2 linked regions of the Catenulispora sp. EB89 genome follow. The protein of the gene in region 1 interacts with the protein of each later gene in a pairwise test. Links are inferred from orthologs where the notes say so. Each region holds a gene or a part of one and is shown in the gene's direction. Other genes may lie near its edges.

The links. The genes of interacting proteins can lie anywhere in the genome.
Region 2: the proteins of ABH920_RS10905 (region 1) and panC interact in binary tests that used the Escherichia coli proteins (3 or more experiments, as listed by UniProt). The link is inferred for Catenulispora sp. EB89 from one-to-one orthologs.

The regions. Positions count from the first base shown.
Region 1 is NZ_JBGCCU010000004.1:278,082-285,033, reverse strand. What follows is about bases 2,295-5,126. They hold ABH920_RS10905 (NUDIX domain-containing protein), read left to right. Parts: upstream 2,295-3,374; coding sequence 3,375-3,878; downstream 3,879-5,126. Other genes in these bases: ABH920_RS10900 (bifunctional [glutamine synthetase] adenylyltransferase/[glutamine synthetase]-adenylyl-L-tyrosine phosphorylase), read left to right, coding at 4,002-5,126; ABH920_RS10910 (RNA polymerase sigma factor), read right to left, coding at 2,562-3,179; ABH920_RS10915 (hypothetical protein), read right to left, coding at 2,300-2,569. Outside these bases: ABH920_RS10930 (hypothetical protein), read right to left, coding at 1-60; ABH920_RS10925 (zinc-binding dehydrogenase), read left to right, coding at 341-1,300; ABH920_RS10920 (maleylpyruvate isomerase family mycothiol-dependent enzyme), read left to right, coding at 1,398-2,255; more of ABH920_RS10900, read left to right, coding at 5,127-6,952.
Region 2 is NZ_JBGCCU010000005.1:428,040-435,119, forward strand. What follows is about bases 2,509-5,468. They hold panC (pantoate--beta-alanine ligase), read left to right. Parts: upstream 2,509-3,535; coding sequence 3,536-4,402; downstream 4,403-5,468. Other genes in these bases: ABH920_RS14115 (Rossmann-like and DUF2520 domain-containing protein), read left to right, coding at 2,652-3,539; panD (aspartate 1-decarboxylase), read left to right, coding at 4,402-4,821; ABH920_RS14130 (L-aspartate oxidase), read left to right, coding at 4,863-5,468. Also shown: fbaA (class II fructose-bisphosphate aldolase), read left to right, coding at 1-340; ABH920_RS14105 (GNAT family N-acetyltransferase), read right to left, coding at 417-1,190; ABH920_RS14110 (aromatic acid exporter family protein), read right to left, coding at 1,260-2,507; more of ABH920_RS14130, read left to right, coding at 5,469-6,536; nadC (carboxylating nicotinate-nucleotide diphosphorylase), read left to right, coding at 6,536-7,080. UniProt on the Escherichia coli protein: Catalyzes the condensation of pantoate with beta-alanine in an ATP-dependent reaction via a pantoyl-adenylate intermediate.

The DNA.
Region 1 (6,952 bases):
GGCGCGGGCGGCCTCGGCGATCGCGTCGGGGACGCGCGCGTTCAACTGTTGGTTGCCCATGGCTCCATGCTAGCGCTGCTAGCAGGAGCTGTCAGCGGTCTTAGGACGAAAGTCTCATACCGGTGCCGCCTCGGGCCGGATCCGGCGGGCGCGCCGCCCGGCGAGGATCGAGGGGGACGAGGCCGGGGCGAGCGGTCGGAAAAGGTTCGGAAACAGGCAGAACAAGAAACAGGCCCAGAACCGGCCTGAAACAGCCGCAGACCAGCCTCGGACCAGCCTCGGACCAGCCGCTGACCAGCCCGGACCAGCCCCGACCACCCCCAGAACCAGGAGGCACAACATGCGCGCGGTGTGGCTGCGAAAGTTCGGTACCCCGGCGGAGCTCCACGTCGAGCCCACCCCCGAGCCCGCCCCCGCCCCGCCCGGCACCGCGCTGGTCGACGTCGCCTACGCCAACATCACCTTCGTCGAGACCCAGGTCCGCGCGGGCAACGGCCCCTTCCGCCCGACCCTGCCGACCATCCCCGGCAACGGTGTCGGGGGAGTGGTCCGCGCGGTCGGCGACGGGGTGGATCCGGCGCTGGTCGGCACCCGCGTCGTCGGCTCGACCGGCGGCTCCGGCGGCTACGCCGAGGTGGCGCTGGTGCCCGCGGACGTCCTCTACCGCGTGCCCGACGGACTCGCCCTCGACGCCGCGGTCGCGGTTCTGGCGGACGGCCGCACCGCCTCCCTGCTCGTCGAGGCCGCCGCGATCCGCCCCGGGGAGCGCGTGCTGATCGAGGCGGCCGCCGGCGGCGTCGGCACCCTGCTGGTCCAGCTCGCGAAGGCGGCCGGCGGCACGGTGATCGCGCTGGCCGGCGGGCCCCGCAAGACCGCGACCGCCACCGCCCTCGGCGCCGACCAGGCCGTCGACTACCTCGACCCGGCCTGGCCCGAGCAGCTCGACGAAGGCGTGGACGTCGTCTTCGACGGCGTCGGCGGCGCCACCGGCCACACCGCCTACCGCCAGCTGCGCCGCGGCGGCCGCATCCTCACCTACGGCCTGGCCAGCGGCCAGTGGACTGCCATCCCCGAGGACGACGCCGAGGCCCGCGGCATCAGGATCGTCCGCCCCACCGCCGGCCCGGAGGACATGCGCCGCCTGACCGAGTCCGCGCTGCGCGCCGCCGCCGACGGGACGCTGCGGCCGGTGATCGGCCAGCGGTTCCCGCTGGAGGACGCCGGGGCCGCGCACACCGCGATCCAGGACCGGCGGACTGTGGGGAAGACCCTCCTTGTGACGGGCAAAACAGCAGGGTGACGCGGGCGCCGCGCCGCCCGCCCCTTGACCGGCCCGCTCCCGGCTGCTGTCCTGGCAGACGCCTGGTCCAAGGAGTCTGACCCCAGCGGGAGGCCCGATGTCGCGCACCCGTACCACCCTCGCCGAAGATTTGGCAGCAGCACGGGCCGCCGCTCCGGAGCTCGCCGAGCGCGCCGCGCGGGTGGTGGCCGCGATCGGGAACCCCAAGTCCGCCTCGCTGCTGCCCGGCTGGAACGCCGCCGACGTCGCCGTGCACCTCGGATTGGCGTGCACCGCCTACGCCGCGGTGGCGGCCGGCGTCTTCGACATCGAGTACTGGGACACCTTCGTGCCCGAGCACCCCGATCTCGCGCAGCGGGTCGCGGTGCTGAACGCCACGACGCTCTCGCACGCCGCCCCCGACGCCTACCTCGCGGCCCCCGGCCAGATCCGCGACGGCGCCGCCATGCTGGTCGCGGCGCTGGAGGACCGCGACCCCGAGGAGCCGTGCCCGGTCCCGTGGTTCGGGAACGACGCCCCGCTGCCGCTGGCCGCCGTCGTCGGCCTGTTCCTGAGCGAGACCGTGCTGCACACCCTGGACGTGGCCCGCGCCACCGGTCAGAAGTGGCTGGTCCCGCCGCAGATCGCGCGGCTCATCATCTCCCTGACCTACCTGGAGACCATCCCGCGCACCGTCGACGTGGCGCGCGCCGCGTCCCTGCACGCCGCGGTGCGCGTCCACGTCCGGGGCGGCGTCACGATCGGCATCGACATCGACGGGCCCCGGGTCGAAACGCACCGCGACCCGGCGCCCGGCGCCACCGACTGCCACATCTGGGTCGACCCGGTGGCCTTCGTGCTCACCGCGAGCAGGCGGAGCTCCCAGGCCCGGCAGATCGCGGCCGGCCGGATGTTCTCGTTCGGGCGCAAGCCGTGGCTGGGCCCGATGGTCGGGCGGCTCTTCGATCACCCCTGAGAACGCCCCTGAGCGCGCTCCTGAGAACGCCGCTGAGAACGCTCCTAAGAGTCACCGCCGGGCAGCCGCAGCTCACACCGGCCGTCCACACACTCGCGCCGCACCCTCCCGGCCGACAGCGTCTGCACCAGCCCCATCGTCCAGCACATCGGACAGCCGCGCAGCGCCACCATCCCGACCGGGACCAGCAGCAGCCCGGCGATCCCCACGACGGGGATCAGGGCCATGCCGCCGGCGATCCCGCCGAAGCCGATCACGCCGCGCGCCAGATGCCGGGTCAGCGACGCGCTCGCGAACTGCCCGCCCTCAGCCACGGCCCGCCTCCTCCGAGCCGTCCGCCAGCAGCGTGGCCCGCACCTGCGCCCGAGCCCGGTGCAGCCGCGACTTCATCGCCGCCAGGCTCAGCCCCAGCGCGTCGGCGACGGCTCGGCCCGAGTGCCCCTGCACGTCCCGCAGGATCAGGACCCTGCGCAGGTCCTCCGGCAGCGCCACGATCGCCGCGACCACGGCCTCGGCCTCCAGCCGCGCCAGCACGTCGTCCTCCGCCGGCCCGCAGACGGCCTCGGCGCCCGGCCCGAAGCCGCCGCCGCCAGCGCCCGCCCCGAAGCCGCCGCCGGCACCACCGCCCCGCGGCCCGCTCCGCGCCCAGAACCGAGCCCGCCGCAGGCACTCGTTCCGCACGATCCGGAACATCCACGAGGCCAGCGCCGCCGTCGCCCGGAGCATCCCGATCCGGCTGTAGAGGATGATCAGCGCCTCCTGCGCCGCGTCCTCCGCGTCCTGAGGCGTCGCGCACAGCGTCTTGGCGAACCTCAGCACATGCGGATACGACCCCGACACCAGCGCCCGCACGGCCTCGGCGTCCCCCTCCTGCGCCGCCCGCACCAGCTGCTCGCCCGGCCAGGCCGGCACCGCCTCACCCACGCGTCCGACCCCGCTTCCGCATTACCGAAACGACGCAAGCGCACACCAGCACCGCCGCCACGACTCCCGCACCCGTCCATATCATCCCCGGCGTCCTCTCCCGCTCGACGAGCCCGCCGCACGACCGGCTCCGGGGATAAGAGGTGCGCACGCGCCAGAAGGATTCAGGGGCCTCCGCCATGCTTTGATAACCCGGTGAACCCCGACGAAGAGCTCGTCTACGAAGTCGACGAGAGCGACCGGATCCTGCGGATCGTGCGCCGCGGCGAACTCACCGACAACAACCTGCGGCACCGCAGCGTCGACATCCTGTTCCGCGACAACGCCGGGCGGATCCTGGTGCACCGGCGCGCCGCGGTGAAGCGCGTCTTCCCGCAGTACTACGACATGTTCGTGGCCGGCATGGTCCCGGCCGGCGAGTCCTACGACCAGGCCGCGCGCCGGGAGGCCGCCGAGGAGGTCGGGCAGCGCAACGTCGTGCTCCGGCCGATCGGCCGGTGGCGCTTCGACCACGACCGGGTGCCGCAGTGGGGCTCGGTCTACACCGCGACCGTCACCGGCCCCGTGGTGCCGCAGCCGGAGGAGGTCGAGTGGTTCGGCTTCCTCACCGAGGCCGAGCTGGAAGAGAGCATCGCGCAGAACCAGTTCTGTCCGGACAGCCTGTACTTCTATCGGCGGATGCGCGGCCAGGCGGTGTGATCGGCGGTGATCAGCGGCGATCGGGCGTGATCGGGCCCTGTCGATCCCCGGCCCTGTCCGCGCCGCGACCGGCCCCCGGACACGACGCGCCGGTCGCGATCGTCGTCGGCTAGATTGGGCCGGGTGGCACAGACGGCGGCACTTGGCCGGGAACCGGAGTCGGCGCGCTCGCGACTGGTCAGGCTGGGATTCGCCGACCCCGAATCCGCCCTACGGACCCTGGACGAGGCCCCGCTCGGCGAGCTGCGCGGCGATCCGCTGTTCCTGGAGGCCCTGGGCCGCACCGCCGACCCCGACCAGGCGCTGGCCGCGACCGGCCGGCTGCTCGCGGCCGCCGACGACGCCGACACCCTGGCCGCCACCCTCGCCGCCGCCAAACCCTTCCAGGACCGGCTGCTCGGCGTACTCGGGGTCAGCGTGGCGCTCGGGGAGCACCTGGAGCGTCATCCGGAGGGCTGGCACGGGCTCGTGGAGTTCGACGTCGAGGACTTGGCCCCGGCCTTCCGGCGGCTGATGCTGGAGGCGGTCGGGGCCGCCCCCGACGCCCCCGACCCGGTGGCCGCGCTGGCCGGGATCCCGGCCCGGGACGCCCTGCGCGTCGCGTACCGGGACGCCTTGCTCGGCATCGCGGCGCGGGACATCGGCAGCGCGCAGAAGAACGACGCCACCGCCACGTACGACCAAACGGCCGCCGATCTGTCGGACCTGGCCACCGCCACCCTGGAGGCGGCGCTCGCGGTGGCGCGCGCGGAACTCCCCGAGGACTCCCCGCCGGCGCGCCTGGCGGTCATCGCCATGGGCAAGTGCGGGGCCCGGGAGCTCAACTACGTCAGCGACGTGGACGTGGTGTTCGTCGCCGCCGCCCCCGACGGCACCGACCCGGACGAGGAACACCTCGCCCTGCGCACCGCCACCCAGCTGGCCGCGACGCTGATGCGGGTCTGCTCCGACACCACCTCCGAGGGCGCCATCTGGCAGGTCGACGCGAACCTGCGCCCCGAGGGCAAGAACGGCCCGCTGGTGCGCTCGCTGCCCAGCCACATCGCCTACTACGAGCGCTGGGCCAAGACCTGGGAGTTCCAGGCGCTGCTCAAGGCGCGCGCCGCCGCCGGGGACCGGGACCTCGGCGCCAAGTACGTCGAGGCCGTCACGCCGATGGTGTGGGCGGCCTCGCGGCGCGACGGGTTCGTCGCGGACGTGCAGGCGATGCGGCGGCGTGTCGTCGAACACATCCCGGCCAAGGACGCCGAGCGCGAGCTGAAGCTCGGCTCCGGCGGTCTGCGCGACATCGAGTTCGCCGTACAGCTGCTGCAGCTGGTCCACGGCCCCACGGATCCCGCGCTGCGCAAGCGCGGAACCCTGGAGTCCCTCGCGGCTCTTTCCGCAGGTGGATACGTGGGTCGCACGGACGCGGCGGCCCTGGCCGACGCCTACCGCTTCCTGCGGACGCTGGAGCACCGGCTGCAGATCCACCGGCTCCGGCGCACGCACACGCTGCCGGAGGAGAAGGTCGAGCGGCGCCGCCTCGGGAGGTCCATGGGGTTTCGAAAAGATCCCGTGGATCAGCTGAACGGTGAATGGAAACGTCACAAGCGGGAAGTAAGGCGGCTGCACGAAAAGCTCTTTTACCGACCGTTGTTAGACGCGGTGGCCCGTTTGACGCCGGGCCAGGCCGCATTGGGTGGTGCTGTTCACTTGTCACCGGAGGCTGCGCAGTCACGGTTGGAAGCACTCGGCTACACGGATCCGGCGGGAGCGCTCCGTCATCTGACGGCGCTCACCTCCGGGGTGAGCCGGCGGGCGGCGATCCAGAGGACGCTGCTGCCGGTGATGTTGGACTGGTTCGCCGACGCGGCGGACCCCGACGGCGGCCTGCTGGCGTTCCGCAAGGCGTCCGAGGCGCTGGGGGACACGCACTGGTACCTGCGGCTGCTGCGCGACGAAGGCGCCGCCGCCGAACACCTGGCGCGGGTGCTGGCCTCCGGCCGCTACGCGCCGGACCTGCTCCTCAGGGCGCCGGAAGCCGTCGCCATCCTGGGGGATCCGGCCAACCTGGTGCCCCGGGCCCGGCCGGTGCTGGAGGCCGAGATCCTGTCCGCGGTCGGCCGCGCGTCGACTCCGGAGGCGGCGGTCGCCGCGGCGCGCGCGGTGCGGCGTCGCGAGCTTTTCCGTATCTCCGCCGCGGATCTGCTGGGTCTGCTGACCGTCGAGCAGGTCGGCGACGGCCTGAGCGCGGTGACGGCGGCGACGCTGAGCGGTGCGCTGCAGGCCGCCACCACGGCGATCGAGAACCGTCTCGGCACGCCGCTGCCGACCCGTTTCGCGATCATCGCCGTCGGCCGGTTCGGCGGCCGCGAACTTGGCTACGGCAGCGACGCGGACGTGCTGTTCGTCCACGATCCGCTGCCGGACGACGGTGTCGAGACGGATCCGGACGAGATCGCGTGGGGCGCGACCGCGAACAGTTCGGCGCCGTCCAGTGCGGCGGTGGCGAGCAACGGCGCCGCCGCGACGGATTCCGTCCGCCGCGCCTCTCCCGTCTCCCCGCAGCGCGAACGTGCCGCCACCGACGCCGCGCACGCCGTCGCCAACGAACTGCGCCGGCTGCTCCAGATCCCGACCCCGGACCCGCCGCTGATCATCGATGCCGACCTGCGCCCCGAGGGCCGGCAGGGACCGTTGGTGCGCACCCTCAGCTCCTACGCCGAGTACTACCGCCGCTGGTCGGAGGTCTGGGAGTCGCAGGCGCTGCTGCGCGCGGAACCGGTGGCCGGCGATCCCGAGCTGGGCCGCGAGTTCATGGAGCTGATTGACCCGCTGCGCCGTCCGGTATCAGGGCTCGACGAGACCGCGGTGCGCGAGATCCGCCGCATCAAGGCCCGCGTGGAGGCCGAGCGGCTGCCGCGCGGCGCGGACAAGGCGCTGCACACCAAGCTCGGCCCCGGCGGCCTGTCGGACGTCGAGTGGACCGTGCAGCTGCTCCAGCTCTGCCACGCGCACGAGGTCCCGGCCCTGCAGACCACGCGCACCCGCCTGGCCCTGTCCGGCGCCGCGGACGCCGGCCTGCTGGAGCC
Region 2 (7,080 bases), on another replicon or contig:
GCAGGACGCGGTCGCGGCCAAGCACCCCGGCCACGGCGACAAGCCGTTCGAGCTGGTCTTCCACGGCGGCTCCGGCTCCACTCTGGAGGAGATCCGCGAGGCCCTGGACTACGGCGTGGTGAAGATGAACATCGACACCGACACGCAGTACGCCTTCACCCGGCCGATCGCCGACCACATGTTCAAGAACTACGACGGCGTCCTGAAGGTCGACGGCGAGGTCGGCAACAAGAAGACCTACGACCCGCGCACCTACGGCAAGTCGGCGGAGACGAACATGGCCGCGCGCGTCGTCGAGGCGTGCACGGACCTGCGCTCTGTGGGGACGAAGCTCAAGTAGTCCTCTGACAGTGCCAAATGGGGCGTACTCCTTTCATAGGGAGCACGCCCCATTCTTCTTAGTGTTCTTAGACTTCTTAGAACGAATACCGCACGCGTCCTGAGAACCGCTCGAACCCCAGCCGCCGGTACACCGGCGCGCCGAGAGCGGTGGCGGTCAGGGTCGCGCTCTTCGCTCCGGCCTGGAAGGCGCCGTCGACAGCGGCGGCGGAGACCAGAGCACCCAGTCCGCGCTTACGTGCGGACGTCTTGGTGGCGACCCAGTACAGCCCGGCGGAGTCCTCGTGCCGGAGCGCCAAGGCGCACGCGGCCGGTTCCCGCTCGAAGTAGGCGACGAACGCGTGGACATGCGGGTCAAGCAGAACGGCGTGCGAAGCGAAGTGCGTCACTGTCTCCGGGTCCTGCTCCGCCTCGATGCGGAGGGCGCGGTGCACCTCGGCGAAGGCGTCCGCCTCCTCCGGGTCGCGGACCTCCGCGAGCTCGATCTCGGGGCCGGGCGTCGGGACGGCCGGCGCGGAGGCGATCCCCATATCCTCCAGCTCGATACCGCGGGCCATACCGGCGGCCTCAGCGGCTGCTATGAGGTCCGCGTCGCCATCGACCGATGCCCACAAGTTCAACTTCTGGCCGTGTTCGGCACCGAAGGACTGGAGCGCCGCGATGGCCTTCTCCGCCGGCACTGTGCGATCGAACCGCCGTGCGGAGCTGTAGAACAGCGACCGCAGGAAGGGACGCACTGACGCCACCATCAGCATCCCCGCGTCTTCGCCGACGACGGTGCCGTCCTCGTGCTCGGCGAACAGGCGCGCGGCGGCCAGGGTGGTCCGGTCGCTCTGGTCCAGGAAAGTCATACCGCGCATCATCCCCAGATTCCGCGGGACTGTGCGCGGGACAAACGACCCACTCCTTGCGGCGCACCGCTATGTGGACGAGCTGGGTACCGGCGCGGGCAGGATCGCAGGGATCGCCAGCGCGTGCGGTCCGTCCACCGGATCGAGTTCGTAGAGCATGCGGCGCACCTCGTCGAGCAGCGAGCCGTGTACGGACCACTTCTCTACGGCGAACGCTCCTATAGGGAGCATGTCCTCTATAGCCGAGAGCTGATGGTCCGCGGCGGCGGTGATGATGACCTTCAGCTCCTCCAACACCTGGCGGCTGTCCCGGTCCGGGATCTGCAGCCGGCCGAAGCGGTTCAGGGCGCGGCCGACGTCCAGCAGCAGTATCGCCAGGGCCTCGGGGACCTCGGTGCTCGCCGGCAGCCCGCGGGCGCCGTTGGCGAGGTCGTTCAGGCCCCGCAGCAGGCTGTTGAGTTGCGAGGAGACGTGACTGAGGCAGATCGCCGCCTGGTCGACGCGGTTGACCTCCGGCTCCAGGGCCGAGCGCCGGGGGTGGTAGCGGACGGCCTCCTCGGCCTGGTCGGCGATGTCCTCGGCGTCCGCGCTGTCGCCGCGCAGTGCGCGGGAGCGCTCCAGCCACTTCTTCGAGTCCGCCGCGGACCACTCGGAGCCCAGAGCTTTGGAGACGTCTCTGCAGAGCTGCGCCAAGTCGTCCGCCAGGTCGGCCAGGTCCTTGGCCGCGGTGTCGCTGTAGGTCGGCGGCGCGACCAGCGCGTTCGCGACGACGCCGACCGCGGCGCCGACCAGCGTGTCCCAGATGCGTTCGACGCCGTAGCCGCGGCCCAGGCTGTAGACCAGCAGCGAGGTGGTCGCGACCTGGTTGACCTGGGTGCCCAGGCGCAGGGTCCGGCCGATCATCAACGCCACGATCACCAGGGCCGAGAGCGTGAACCAGGTCAGGTCCACGAACCGGCCGAGCGCCAGGGCCGCGAAGACGCCCAGGAGGACCGCCGCGACCTGCTGGAGGCCGCGCCGGAAGGTCTGGTAGATGGTCACCTGCATGGTGATCAGGACGGCCACCGGCGCCAGGACGGCGTGGAACTGCGGATGGCCGTGATAGATCACACGCTTGGCGATCTCCCAGGCCACGGCGCAGGCCAGGGCGGTCTTGAGCGTTTGTATGAACGCGTCGCGCTCGCGGTTGAACCAGTGCCGCACGCCGTGCAGCCGGAAGGCCCGCACCGAGTGCTCGATCCCGGAGCGCAGCGTGGTGTGGCCACGGCCGAGCAACTCCCTGGTGAACTCGCTGATGGAGTCCGTGGAGCGTGGCATGGGGCGATTGTTGCAGAGATACAGATCTTCCCAGAAGGACCGCGATGATGACCGTGAAGCCCGCATCGGGATACGCTGAGGCCGCCATCATTTTGATACGACTGGTACCCACAGCGGACTGGATCGTTGACAGATAGAGAGCCCATGGATTCCGCAGAGTCCCGCCTGGCCGTAGGCGTGGTCGGTACCGGCCGCGTCGGTTCGGCCCTCGGCGCCGCCCTGCAGCGCGCAGGCCACCGCGTGGTCGCCGCTTCCGGCGTGTCCGAGCAGTCAGTCCGCCGGGCCGACAAACTCCTGCCCGGCGTGCCCCTCCTGCCGCCGCAGGAGGTGCTGGCCGGCGCCGACCTCGCGCTGCTCACCGTTCCCGACGACGCGCTGCCGGGCCTGATCGAGGGCCTGGTGGCGACCGGTTCGATCAAGCCGGGCACGATACTGGCGCACACCTCCGGCCGCTTCGGCTTCACCGTCCTGGACGCGGCCACCCGCGTCGGCGCCCTGCCGCTGGCCCTGCACCCGGCCATGACCTTCACCGGCACCGAGGTGGACGTGGCGCGGCTGGCCGGCTGCTCCTTCGGGGTGACCGCCCCGGACCCGCTCCGGCCCATCGCCGAGGCCCTGGTGGTGGAGATGGGCGGCGAGCCGGAGTGGATCGAGGAGACGGCGCGGCCGCTCTACCACGCGGCCCTCGCGTACGGCTCGAACTACCTGGTCACCCTGGTCGCGCAGGCCGAGGACCTGCTCACCGCGGCCGGGGTCCGGGAGCCGGGCCGCATGCTCGGCCCGCTGCTCGGCGCCGCGCTGGACAACGCGCTGCGCTCTGGCGACCTGGCCCTGACCGGGCCGGTGGCGCGCGGGGACGCCGGGACCGTCGCGGCGCACCTGGAGGTGCTGGCGGAGCACGACCCGCAGGCCGCCCGGGGTTACCGCGCTCTGGGACGCCTCACCGCGGACCGTGCCATGGCATCCGGGATGCTCTCCGCGGAGAAGGCCGAATCCCTGCTCGGAGTGCTGAACAAGGAGTCTGACGCATGACCGCGCTCGTCCACACCCGCGCCGAACTTCAGCCCTTCTTGGATGGCTTCGCCAATGGGAAGCGTGGAGTCGTCATGACCATGGGGGCTCTCCATGAGGGTCACCTGGAGCTTCTGAAGAAGGCCCGCCACGACTGCGACCTGGTCGTCGCCACCATCTTCGTGAACCCGCTCCAGTTCGGCCCGAACGAGGACTTCGACCGGTACCCGCGCACGCTCGACGACGATCTCAAGCTCTGCGCAGAGGCCGGAGTGGACGTCGTCTATGCGCCGGCCGTGGAGGAGGTCTACCCGGGTGGGCAGCCGATCGTGAAGGTCACTCCGGGGCCGATGGGGGAGGTGCTGGAGGGTGCGTTCCGTCCCGGCTTCTTCACCGGCGTCCTGACCATCGTGAACAAGCTGCTCAACCTGACAGACCCGCACATGGCGTTCTTCGGACAGAAGGACGCCCAGCAGCTCGCTCTGGTGCGCCGCATGGTGCTGGACCTGAACATGCCGGTGGAGATCGTCGGCGTTCCGACAGTCCGCGACGAGGACGGCCTCGCCAAGTCCAGCCGGAACCGCTACCTCAGCCCTGAGGAGCGCACTACGGCGCTCACTCTGTCGCGCGCACTGTTCGCCGGACAGGCGAAGACCGCGGAGGGCGCGGACGCGGTGCGGGGAGCCGCGAACGCCGTCCTGGAACCCGCCGTGGCCGCCGGCCGGATCGATGTGGACTACCTCGCACTGGTCGACCCGCGGGACTTCTCGGAAGTCTCTCCGACGTTCTCTGGAGAGGCCGTGCTCGCTCTGGCGGCCCGCGTCGGAACGACCCGCCTCATCGACAACCTCCCCCTCACCCTCACCACCCCCGGAGCGCGCTGATGTACCGCACGATGCTCAAGTCCAAGATCCACCGGGCCACGGTCACCCAGGCCGACCTGCACTACGTGGGCTCGGTCACGATCGACGAGGACCTGATGGACGCCGCCGACCTGCTGTCCGGCGAGCAGGTCGCGATCGTCGACATCGACAACGGCGCGCGCCTTGAGACCTACGTCATACCCGGGCAGCGGGGCACCGGCGTGATCGGCATCAACGGTGCCGCCGCACGTCTCGTGCACCCCGGGGACCTGGTCATCCTGATCTCCTACATGCAGGTGGACGACGCGGAGGCGCGTAGTCTTCAGCCGAAGGTGGTGCACGTCGACACCGAGAACCGGATCGTCGCCCTCGGGGCCGATCCGGCCGAGCCGGTGCCGGGTTCACAGGTATTGAGCCGGGGCGACGTCACCGCGAACTGACGGGGTACCGGCCTACCACCGGTACGTGAGGGGCGATTGAGATGGTCCAGCGGCTTAGGGCACCCCACCCGGGGTGGCGGGCGTACGCGGACACCGTCGTGGTGGGGTCCGGCGTGGCCGGCATCACGGCGGCGCTGGCGGCGCGTCAGGCCGGCAGCGTGCTGCTGGTGACGAAGGCGCGCCTGCAGGACGGGTCGACCCGGTGGGCGCAGGGCGGCATCGCCGCGGCGCTCGGTGTCGGGGACAGTCCGGAGGCGCATCTGCAGGACACGCTGGTGGCCGGCGCGGGAGTCTGCGACGAGGACGCCGTGCGGGTGCTGGTCACCGAGGGCCCGGCGGCGGTGCGGCGGCTGATCTCGCTCGGCGCCGAGTTCGACAAGACCGCGGACGGCGCCATCGCGCTGGGCCGCGAGGGCGGGCACCTGGCCGACCGCATCGCGCACGCCGGCGGCGACGCCACCGGCAAGGAGGTCTCCCGCGCGCTGATCGCGGCGCTGGAGCACACCATCGGCGAGATCGAGGTCATCGACCACGCGCTGGTTCTGGACCTGCTCAAGGACGAGCACGGCGGCGCCGCGGGCGTCACCCTGCACGTCATGGGCGAGGGCGCGCGCGACGGCGTGGGCGCGGTGCACGCCAAGGCCGTGGTGCTGGCCACCGGCGGCATGGGGCAGGTCTTCGACGCCACGACGAACCCTTCCGTGGCGACCGGGGACGGCGTCGCCATGGCGCTGCGCGCCGGCGCGGAGGTCGCGGACCTGGAGTTCGTGCAGTTCCACCCGACGGTGATGTGGCTGGGCGGCGCGGCGCGCGGCCAGCAGCCGCTGATCTCCGAGGCGGTCCGCGGCGAGGGCGCCCACCTGGTGGACGGCAGCGGGGTCCGCTTCATGGTCGGGCAGCATCCGCTGGCCGAACTGGCGCCGCGTGACGTGGTCGCCAAGGGCATCATGCGGCGTATGGCGGAGACCGGAGAGCCGCATATGTGGCTCGATGCGCGGACCGGTGTCGCGGAGTTCTCCGACGAGTACTGGCGTACGCGGTTCCCCACCATCCGCGAGTCCTGCCTCAAGCACGGGATCGACCCGGCCAAGGATCTGATTCCGGTGGCGCCGGCGGAGCATTACGCGTCCGGAGGCGTGCGGACGGATATATGGGGACGTACTTCTATCCCGCGCTTGTACGCGTGTGGAGAGGCCGCCTGTACCGGAGTGCACGGAGCGAACCGCTTGGCGTCCAACTCTTTGTTGGAAGGACTCGTCTTCGCAGAGCGCATCGGTGCGGATCTCGCCAAGCGTCTGCCGTGGACGGAGACTCCGGTTCCGGTAGAGGCTCCTGAGGACGTGGAAGACGTTCTGCTGGAGCCGTCGGTGATGGCCGAGGTGCAGCACACCATGACCGCCGGCGCAGGTGTCCTGCGCAGTGCGCAGTCGCTGGACCGTACCGCCGGCGAACTGGAGCAGCTGGCCGGGCACGCCTCCGAGGCCCCGCACCTGGAGGCGTGGGAGGCGACGAACCTGCACCTGCTGGCCAGCGCGCTGGTGAAGGGTGCGGCTCTGCGCAACGAGACTCGCGGGTCGCACTGGCGTGAGGACTTCCCGGACAGCGGGGACCGCTGGCTGGTGCGCCTGGCGACGCGTTTGGATCCCGGGACCGGGAAGCTGGTCACTGAGAAGCAGCCGCTGCGCAGTGCAGAAATGGATGGAGTGAAGCCCTGATGAGCTCGTTGTCCCCGGACGTCGCCAAGGCGCTGATCGATGGTGGGCTGGACCCGGAGTACGTGGCTTCGGTGATCATGATGGCCCTGGACGAGGACCTGGCCGACGGGCCGGACGTCACGACCGAGGCGACGGTCTCGGCCGACGCGATGGACACCGCGGACTTCGCGGCGCGCGCGCCGGGCGTCGCCGCGGGGGTTCCGGTGGCCGCGGCGGTGTTCGACCTCGTGTCGCAGGGCACGGCGAAGATCCAGCAGGTGGTGAAGGACGGCGACCGGGTGGAGCCCGGCACTGTCCTGTTCACTGTCACCGGCGCTACGCGGGATCTCCTTACTGGCGAACGCACTGCGTTGAACCTCCTGTGTCACCTCTCAGGGATCGCTACGCAGACCCGCCTCTGGGTGGACGCGGTAGAGGGCACAGGCGCGAAGATCCGTGACACCCGTAAGACGACGCCCGGGCTGCGTTCTCTGGAGAAGTACGCAGTGCGGTGCGGCGGCGGCGTGAACCACCGCATGACGTTGTCCGACGCCGGTCTGGTGAA